3 regions of the Bacillus sp. DTU_2020_1000418_1_SI_GHA_SEK_038 genome follow, and region 3 is predicted to be linked to each of the others. Evidence: a T-box and tRNA genes for the amino acid it is inferred to sense, from the RefSeq annotation. Region 3 holds a T-box; the other regions hold tRNA genes.
What was found. The T-box of region 3 lies ahead of ileS (isoleucine--tRNA ligase). A T-box ahead of a tRNA ligase gene usually reads a tRNA of that ligase, here a tRNA-Ile.

Region 1: it has a tRNA-Ile gene. The T-box ahead of ileS (isoleucine--tRNA ligase) is inferred to sense a tRNA for this amino acid. The anticodon was not compared.
Region 2: it has a tRNA-Ile gene. The T-box ahead of ileS (isoleucine--tRNA ligase) is inferred to sense a tRNA for this amino acid. The anticodon was not compared.

What each region holds. Positions count from the first base shown of each region.
Region 1 is NZ_CP135435.1:30,571-33,850, forward strand. Features, by position in the region: rRNA gene RRV45_RS00145 (16S ribosomal RNA) at 18-1,568, shown strand; tRNA gene RRV45_RS00150 (tRNA-Ile) at 1,728-1,804, shown strand; tRNA gene RRV45_RS00155 (tRNA-Ala) at 1,817-1,892, shown strand; rRNA gene RRV45_RS00160 (23S ribosomal RNA) at 2,199-3,280, shown strand, end outside.
Region 2 is NZ_CP135435.1:11,189-14,468, reverse strand. Features, by position in the region: rRNA gene RRV45_RS00060 (23S ribosomal RNA) at 1-1,385, opposite strand, end outside; tRNA gene RRV45_RS00055 (tRNA-Ala) at 1,804-1,879, opposite strand; tRNA gene RRV45_RS00050 (tRNA-Ile) at 1,892-1,968, opposite strand; rRNA gene RRV45_RS00045 (16S ribosomal RNA) at 2,127-3,280, opposite strand, start outside.
Region 3 is NZ_CP135435.1:1,799,580-1,802,859, forward strand. Features, by position in the region: gene RRV45_RS08965 (YlmH family RNA-binding protein) at 1-242, shown strand, start outside; gene RRV45_RS08970 (DivIVA domain-containing protein) at 347-862, shown strand; T-box leader at 912-1,176, shown strand; gene ileS (isoleucine--tRNA ligase) at 1,289-3,280, shown strand, end outside.

The sequences.
Region 1 (3,280 bases), 1.8 Mb from region 3:
GCTAATCAACTCACAATTTATTGGAGAGTTTGATCCTGGCTCAGGACGAACGCTGGCGGCGTGCCTAATACATGCAAGTCGAGCGAACTTGCGGGAGCTTGCTCCCAAAAGTTAGCGGCGGACGGGTGAGTAACACGTGGGCAACCTGCCTGTAAGACTGGGATAACTTCGGGAAACCGGAGCTAATACCGGATAATTCTTTTCTACTCATGTAGGAAAGCTGAAAGATGGCTTCGGCTATCACTTACAGATGGGCCCGCGGCGCATTAGCTAGTTGGTGAGGTAACGGCTCACCAAGGCAACGATGCGTAGCCGACCTGAGAGGGTGATCGGCCACACTGGGACTGAGACACGGCCCAGACTCCTACGGGAGGCAGCAGTAGGGAATCTTCCGCAATGGACGAAAGTCTGACGGAGCAACGCCGCGTGAGTGATGAAGGTTTTCGGATCGTAAAACTCTGTTGTTAGGGAAGAACAAGTACCGTTCGAATAGGGCGGTACCTTGACGGTACCTAACCAGAAAGCCACGGCTAACTACGTGCCAGCAGCCGCGGTAATACGTAGGTGGCAAGCGTTGTCCGGAATTATTGGGCGTAAAGCGCGCGCAGGCGGTCCTTTAAGTCTGATGTGAAAGCCCACGGCTCAACCGTGGAGGGTCATTGGAAACTGGGGGACTTGAGTGCAGAAGAGGAGAGTGGAATTCCACGTGTAGCGGTGAAATGCGTAGAGATGTGGAGGAACACCAGTGGCGAAGGCGACTCTCTGGTCTGTAACTGACGCTGAGGCGCGAAAGCGTGGGGAGCGAACAGGATTAGATACCCTGGTAGTCCACGCCGTAAACGATGAGTGCTAAGTGTTAGAGGGTTTCCGCCCTTTAGTGCTGCAGCAAACGCATTAAGCACTCCGCCTGGGGAGTACGGCCGCAAGGCTGAAACTCAAAGGAATTGACGGGGGCCCGCACAAGCGGTGGAGCATGTGGTTTAATTCGAAGCAACGCGAAGAACCTTACCAGGTCTTGACATCCTCTGACAATCCTAGAGATAGGACTTTCCCCTTCGGGGGACAGAGTGACAGGTGGTGCATGGTTGTCGTCAGCTCGTGTCGTGAGATGTTGGGTTAAGTCCCGCAACGAGCGCAACCCTTGATCTTAGTTGCCAGCATTCAGTTGGGCACTCTAAGGTGACTGCCGGTGACAAACCGGAGGAAGGTGGGGATGACGTCAAATCATCATGCCCCTTATGACCTGGGCTACACACGTGCTACAATGGATGGTACAAAGGGCTGCAAGACCGCGAGGTTTAGCCAATCCCATAAAACCATTCTCAGTTCGGATTGCAGGCTGCAACTCGCCTGCATGAAGCCGGAATCGCTAGTAATCGCGGATCAGCATGCCGCGGTGAATACGTTCCCGGGCCTTGTACACACCGCCCGTCACACCACGAGAGTTTGTAACACCCGAAGTCGGTGGGGTAACCGTAAGGAGCCAGCCGCCTAAGGTGGGACAGATGATTGGGGTGAAGTCGTAACAAGGTAGCCGTATCGGAAGGTGCGGCTGGATCACCTCCTTTCTAAGGAAGATTTGAAGTACTTGATACTTCAATAAAAGACGTTACTTGTTCGTTCAGTTTTGAGAGAACTATTTCTCTTTATAATTTAATACCTTGTGAGAGAAATGAGAGCTTACGTTAGTGATGCGTGCTTATCATTTATCAAACACTGTTATATATGGGCCTATAGCTCAGCTGGTTAGAGCGCACGCCTGATAAGCGTGAGGTCGATGGTTCGAGTCCATTTAGGCCCACCATCTCATGTTAACGGGGCCTTAGCTCAGCTGGGAGAGCGCCTGCCTTGCACGCAGGAGGTCAGCGGTTCGATCCCGCTAGGCTCCACCATGACGAATTCACATTCGTTTATTTTTTTCTGGAAAATCACGTTGTGATTAAAATCAGAAACATTGTTCCTTGAAAACTAGATAATGATTTGAAGAAGCAATAACCGAGTAATCGCCATTTTAGTTATTCTCTCTATTTTATATAGAGTTTAAAACCAAATCACAATTCAGAAGAGTTGTGAGGGGGATGAGAAGCAAGCAGATCAAGGAAGCGACAGAACGAGCACCGGAGCGTACGTAGTTGGTACGCGAGGAGCACAGTGACGGAGCTGACGCAGAGATGCGCCGCTTATCATTCACCGAACAAGGTTAAGTTAATAAGGGCGCACGGTGAATGCCTTGGCACTAGGAGCCGATGAAGGACGGGACTAACACCGATATGCTTCGGGGAGCTGTAAGTAAGCTTTGATCCGGAGATTTCCGAATGGGGGAACCCACTGTTCGTAATGGAACAGTATCTTTACCTGAATACATAGGGTATTGAAGGCAGACCCGGGGAACTGAAACATCTAAGTACCCGGAGGAAGAGAAAGCAAACGCGATTCCCTGAGTAGCGGCGAGCGAAACGGGATTAGCCCAAACCAAGAGGCTTGCCTCTTGGGGTTGTAGGACACTCTATACGGAGTTACAAAGGAACGAGGTAAATGAACAGGTCTGGAAAGGCCGGCCAGAGAAGGTAAAAGCCCTGTAGTTGAAACTTCGTTCCCTCCAGAGTGGATCCTGAGTACGGCGGGACACGTGAAATCCCGTCGGAAGCAGGGAGGACCATCTCCCAAGGCTAAATACTCCCTAGTGACCGATAGTGAACCAGTACCGTGAGGGAAAGGTGAAAAGCACCCCGGAAGGGGAGTGAAATAGTTCCTGAAACCGTGTGCCTACAAGTAGTCAGAGCCCTTTAACGGGTGATGGCGTGCCTTTTGTAGAATGAACCGGCGAGTTACGATTACATGCAAGGTTAAGTTGAATAGACGGAGCCGCAGCGAAAGCGAGTCTGAATAGGGCGAATTGAGTATGTGGTCGTAGACCCGAAACCAGGTGACCTACCCATGTCCAGGTTGAAGTCCAGGTAACACTGGATGGAGGACCGAACCCACGCACGTTGAAAAGTGCGGGGATGAGGTGTGGGTAGCGGAGAAATTCCAATCGAACTTGGAGATAGCTGGTTCTCTCCGAAATAGCTTTAGGGCTAGCCTCATGTTGTTAGAATCTTGGAGGTAGAGCACTGTTTGGACTAGGGGCCCTCATCGGGTTACCGAATTCAGACAAACTCCGAATGCCAAAGATTTATCCATGGGAGTCAGACTGCGAGTGATAAGATCCGTAGTCAAGAGGGAAACAGCCCAGACCACCAGTTAAGGTCCCAAAGTATACGTTAAGTGGAAAAGGATG
Region 2 (3,280 bases), 1.8 Mb from region 3:
ACCCTGAGCGGACGAGCCTTCCTCAGGAAACCTTAGGCATTCGGTGGATGGGATTCTCACCCATCTTTCGCTACTCATACCGGCATTCTCACTTCTAAGCGCTCCACCAGTCCTTACGGTCTAGCTTCAACGCCCTTAGAACGCTCTCCTACCACGGACATCGCAGATGTCCATCCACAGCTTCGGTGATACGTTTAGCCCCGGTACATTTTCGGCGCAGAGTCACTCGACCAGTGAGCTATTACGCACTCTTTAAATGGTGGCTGCTTCTAAGCCAACATCCTGGTTGTCTAAGCAACTCCACATCCTTTTCCACTTAACGTATACTTTGGGACCTTAACTGGTGGTCTGGGCTGTTTCCCTCTTGACTACGGATCTTATCACTCGCAGTCTGACTCCCATGGATAAATCTTTGGCATTCGGAGTTTGTCTGAATTCGGTAACCCGATGAGGGCCCCTAGTCCAAACAGTGCTCTACCTCCAAGATTCTAACAACATGAGGCTAGCCCTAAAGCTATTTCGGAGAGAACCAGCTATCTCCAAGTTCGATTGGAATTTCTCCGCTACCCACACCTCATCCCCGCACTTTTCAACGTGCGTGGGTTCGGTCCTCCATCCAGTGTTACCTGGACTTCAACCTGGACATGGGTAGGTCACCTGGTTTCGGGTCTACGACCACATACTCAATTCGCCCTATTCAGACTCGCTTTCGCTGCGGCTCCGTCTATTCAACTTAACCTTGCATGTAATCGTAACTCGCCGGTTCATTCTACAAAAGGCACGCCATCACCCGTTAAAGGGCTCTGACTACTTGTAGGCACACGGTTTCAGGAACTATTTCACTCCCCTTCCGGGGTGCTTTTCACCTTTCCCTCACGGTACTGGTTCACTATCGGTCACTAGGGAGTATTTAGCCTTGGGAGATGGTCCTCCCTGCTTCCGACGGGATTTCACGTGTCCCGCCGTACTCAGGATCCACTCTGGAGGGAACGAAGTTTCAACTACAGGGCTTTTACCTTCTCTGGCCGGCCTTTCCAGACCTGTTCATTTACCTCGTTCCTTTGTAACTCCGTATAGAGTGTCCTACAACCCCAAGAGGCAAGCCTCTTGGTTTGGGCTAATCCCGTTTCGCTCGCCGCTACTCAGGGAATCGCGTTTGCTTTCTCTTCCTCCGGGTACTTAGATGTTTCAGTTCCCCGGGTCTGCCTTCAATACCCTATGTATTCAGGTAAAGATACTGTTCCATTACGAACAGTGGGTTCCCCCATTCGGAAATCTCCGGATCAAAGCTTACTTACAGCTCCCCGAAGCATATCGGTGTTAGTCCCGTCCTTCATCGGCTCCTAGTGCCAAGGCATTCACCGTGCGCCCTTATTAACTTAACCTTGTTCGGTCAATGATAAGCTTCACATCTCTTCGTCAGCTCCGTCACTGTGCTCCTCACGTACCAACTGCGTACGTTCCGGTGCTCGTTCGGTCGCTTCCTCGACCTGTTCGCTTCTCATTGCCCTCACGATTCGTAAGAATCGTTTGGTTTTAAACTCTATTTATAATAGAGAGAATAACTAAAATGGCGATTACTCGGTTATTGCTTCTTCAAATCATTATCTAGTTTTCAAGGAACAAGGCTACTGACTTCAATCACATCGTGATTTCGCATCGTAGCAATTCTTCATGCTGCCTTGCGACGAGCTGAGGGATTACTTCCCTGATTACACTGCGGCGCAGGAGCAAATATTTAGTTATTATCTTTCTTCTATAAGATAATAACCCCGAAAAAAATAAACGAATGTGAATTCGTCATGGTGGAGCCTAGCGGGATCGAACCGCTGACCTCCTGCGTGCAAGGCAGGCGCTCTCCCAGCTGAGCTAAGGCCCCGTTAACATGAGATGGTGGGCCTAAATGGACTCGAACCATCGACCTCACGCTTATCAGGCGTGCGCTCTAACCAGCTGAGCTATAGGCCCATATATAACAGTGTTTGATAAATGATAAGCACGCATCCCTGCGTAAGCTCTCAATTCTCTCACAAGGTATTAAATTATAAAGAGAAATAGTTCTCTCAAAACTGAACGAACAATAAACGCCTTTTATTGAAGTATCGAGCACTTCAATTCATCCTTAGAAAGGAGGTGATCCAGCCGCACCTTCCGATACGGCTACCTTGTTACGACTTCACCCCAATCATCTGTCCCACCTTAGGCGGCTGGCTCCTTACGGTTACCCCACCGACTTCGGGTGTTACAAACTCTCGTGGTGTGACGGGCGGTGTGTACAAGGCCCGGGAACGTATTCACCGCGGCATGCTGATCCGCGATTACTAGCGATTCCGGCTTCATGCAGGCGAGTTGCAGCCTGCAATCCGAACTGAGAATGGTTTTATGGGATTGGCTAAACCTCGCGGTCTTGCAGCCCTTTGTACCATCCATTGTAGCACGTGTGTAGCCCAGGTCATAAGGGGCATGATGATTTGACGTCATCCCCACCTTCCTCCGGTTTGTCACCGGCAGTCACCTTAGAGTGCCCAACTGAATGCTGGCAACTAAGATCAAGGGTTGCGCTCGTTGCGGGACTTAACCCAACATCTCACGACACGAGCTGACGACAACCATGCACCACCTGTCACTCTGTCCCCCGAAGGGGAAAGTCCTATCTCTAGGATTGTCAGAGGATGTCAAGACCTGGTAAGGTTCTTCGCGTTGCTTCGAATTAAACCACATGCTCCACCGCTTGTGCGGGCCCCCGTCAATTCCTTTGAGTTTCAGCCTTGCGGCCGTACTCCCCAGGCGGAGTGCTTAATGCGTTTGCTGCAGCACTAAAGGGCGGAAACCCTCTAACACTTAGCACTCATCGTTTACGGCGTGGACTACCAGGGTATCTAATCCTGTTCGCTCCCCACGCTTTCGCGCCTCAGCGTCAGTTACAGACCAGAGAGTCGCCTTCGCCACTGGTGTTCCTCCACATCTCTACGCATTTCACCGCTACACGTGGAATTCCACTCTCCTCTTCTGCACTCAAGTCCCCCAGTTTCCAATGACCCTCCACGGTTGAGCCGTGGGCTTTCACATCAGACTTAAAGGACCGCCTGCGCGCGCTTTACGCCCAATAATTCCGGACAACGCTTGCCACCTACGTATTACCGCGGCTGCTGGCACGTAGTTAGCCGTGGCTTTCTGGTTAGGTACCGTCAAGGTACCGCCCTATTCGAACGGTACTTGTTCTTCCCTAACAACAGAGTTTTACGATCCGAAAACCTTCATCACTCACGCGGCGTTGCTC
Region 3 (3,280 bases):
CAACATCTTTACGGTTAGATACTGTTGCTTCTGCCATTCATAATATTTCAAGGCAGAAATCTCAAACTTTAATTCAACAAGGTCTTACTAAAGTAAATTGGACTTTAATTGAAAATCCAGCTTTTGAAGTGAGAGAAAGTGATATAATTTCTATAAGAGGGTATGGACGAGCAAAAATTATTGCTTTGGAAGGAAAGACCAAAAGGGATAAATGGAAAATAACTGCGGGAAAACAAAAATAATTATTAAAAATGCAGGATTTTGCTGCAAGTTGTCGAATTTATTTAGATAGGAATTTATTAAATATATACATAAATATAACTACCGAATTTGGGAGGTGGCCAAGATGCCATTAACACCGTTGGATATTCATAATAAAGAATTCAGCAAAGGATTCCGAGGTTATGATGAAGATGAAGTAAATGAATTTCTTGACCAAGTAATTAAAGACTATGAAATTCTGATCAGAGAAAAGAAGGACTTAGAGGAAAGACTGAATGATCAAAACGAACGGATTGGCCATTTTACCACAATCGAGGAAACGTTAAATAAATCAATTGTAGTAGCCCAAGAGGCGGCAGAAGAAGTAAGAAGAAACGCACAAAAGGAAGCAAAGCTTATCATTAAAGAAGCTGAGAAAAATGCGGATCGAATTGTCAATGAATCATTATCTAAGGCAAGAAAAATTGCCCTTGAAATTGAGGAATTAAAAAAGCAATCAAAGGTGTTCAGAACTCGCTTTAAAATGCTGATCGAAGCTCAGCTTGATTTGTTAAATAACGATGACTGGGATCATTTGCTCGAATATAAGCTTGATGCTACAGAATTAAAATCCGCTCAAGAAGAGGATTCATTAGCTTGACGAAAGCAGAATATATCGCATATAATCTTAAAAAGAATGTAAATTATGAACATTAACTGTGAGAGGGACAGTACAAATTTCATAGCTTAGATCAATGCTAAGAAAAGCATTGTCAGCGAACCAGGGAAGGTGAGAGCCTGGAGTAAGCGGAAATTTGGAAGATCACCCTTGAGTTCCTTTGTTGAACATCCTTTAAGGATTAGTAGATAAAGGCGAGTCATTCACGTTAAGAATTTTTAAAGCGGATAGAAAATTAATTATTATTCTATCTACAAGGGTGGTACCGCGGGAAATAATACCTTCTCGTCCCTTTTTGGGATGAGGGGTTTTTTTTATTTTTATAAGCTCTTGCCACATCAACAATTGGTTTAATGTTGTTAAAAATGGTAATCATGAAGCTAGTTAAAGCTACGGGAGGAAAAGCAAATGGAATACAAAGATACTTTATTAATGCCAAAAACAGAATTTCCAATGCGTGGAAATTTACCGAACCGTGAGCCTGAAATTCAGGCAAAATGGGAAGAAATGAATATTTATGAGAAAGTTCAAGAACGTACGAAAGGCCGTCCAATGTTTGTTTTGCATGATGGGCCTCCATATGCAAATGGTGATATTCACATTGGCCATGCTTTAAATAAAATTTTAAAAGATATGATTGTCCGCCATAAGTCAATGAGTGGTTACCATGCCCCATATGTTCCAGGCTGGGATACTCATGGTCTTCCTATTGAACAGGCATTGACGAATAAAGGTGTTAAGCGTAAGGAAATGACGGTAGCAGAGTTCAGAAAGCTCTGCGAACAATATGCATATGAACAAATTGACAGCCAGCGTACTCAGTTTAAACGTTTGGGTGTAAGAGGAGATTGGGAAAATCCATATATTACTTTAAAGCCTGAATATGAGGCACAGCAAATCAAGGTTTTTGGAGATATGGCGAAGAAAGGCTATATTTACAAAGGCTTAAAGCCAGTATATTGGTCCCCATCCTCTGAATCTGCATTAGCAGAAGCAGAAATTGAGTATAAAGATAAGCGTTCTCCATCTATCTATGTAGGCTTTAAAGTAGCTGATGGCAAGGATGTATTAGAAAAAGACACGAAAATCGTCATTTGGACTACGACACCTTGGACAATTCCTGCTAATCTAGGGATCGCTGTTCATCCTGAGCTTAAATATGTTGTTGTGGAAGAAAAAGGTCAAAAATATGTTGTTGCAGCTGACCTTTTAGAAGCTGTTACGAAGGAAGTAGAATGGCAAGATCCTCAAGTAGTAAAAACAGTTCAAGGCTCAGAGCTTGAAAATATTGTTGCTATCCATCCATTATATGGACGCGATTCACTTGTCGTATTAGGGGAACACGTTACGATTGATGCAGGAACCGGATGTGTTCATACCGCACCTGGTCACGGGGAAGACGACTTCTATGTTGGTCAGAAGTATGGCCTTGATGTATTATGTCCTGTTGATGACCGCGGATATATGACGAAAGAAGCGGAGGGCTTTGAAGGGTTATTTTATGATGAAGCCAATAAATCAATTACGGAAAAACTTGATGAGGCTGGTGCGTTATTAAAGCTTTCATTCATTACCCATTCCTATCCACATGACTGGAGAACAAAAAAGCCAGTGATTTATCGCGCAACAGCACAATGGTTTGCTTCCATTAAAGATTTCCGCAAAGAGCTATTGGATGCAATAAATGAAACAAAGTTTGTGCCTGCCTGGGGAGAAACACGATTATTTAATATGGTTCGCGACCGTGGAGATTGGTGCATTTCACGTCAGCGAGCATGGGGTGTGCCAATTCCTGTATTTTATGCAGAAAATGGAGAACCTATTATTACCGATGAAACAATTGATCATGTTTCTAAATTATTTAGGGAGCATGGTTCAAACATTTGGTTTGAAAAAGAAGCAAAAGATTTACTGCCTGAGGGCTTTACCCATCCTGAAAGTCCAAATGGAAAGTTTACAAAAGAAACAGATATTATGGATGTTTGGTTCGATTCAGGATCTTCACACCAGGCTGTATTATTAGAGCGAGATGATCTGCAAAGACCGGCTGATTTATATTTAGAAGGATCAGACCAGTACCGAGGATGGTTTAACTCATCCCTGTCAACAGCAGTTGCTGTTACAGGAAAGGCACCATACAAAGGGATTCTAAGCCATGGATTTGTCTTAGATGGTGAAGGAAGAAAGATGAGTAAATCATTAGGCAATGTTGTCATTCCAGCCAAGGTAATGAATCAATTAGGTGCAGATATTTTAAGGCTATGGGTGGCTTCAGTAGATTATCAGGCCGATGTTCGTGTTTCTGATGCGATTCTAAAGCAAGTAACAGAGGTGTACCGCAAGATTAGAAATACATTCCGATTCTTATTAGGAAATCTTGCTGACTTTGATCCAAGCACA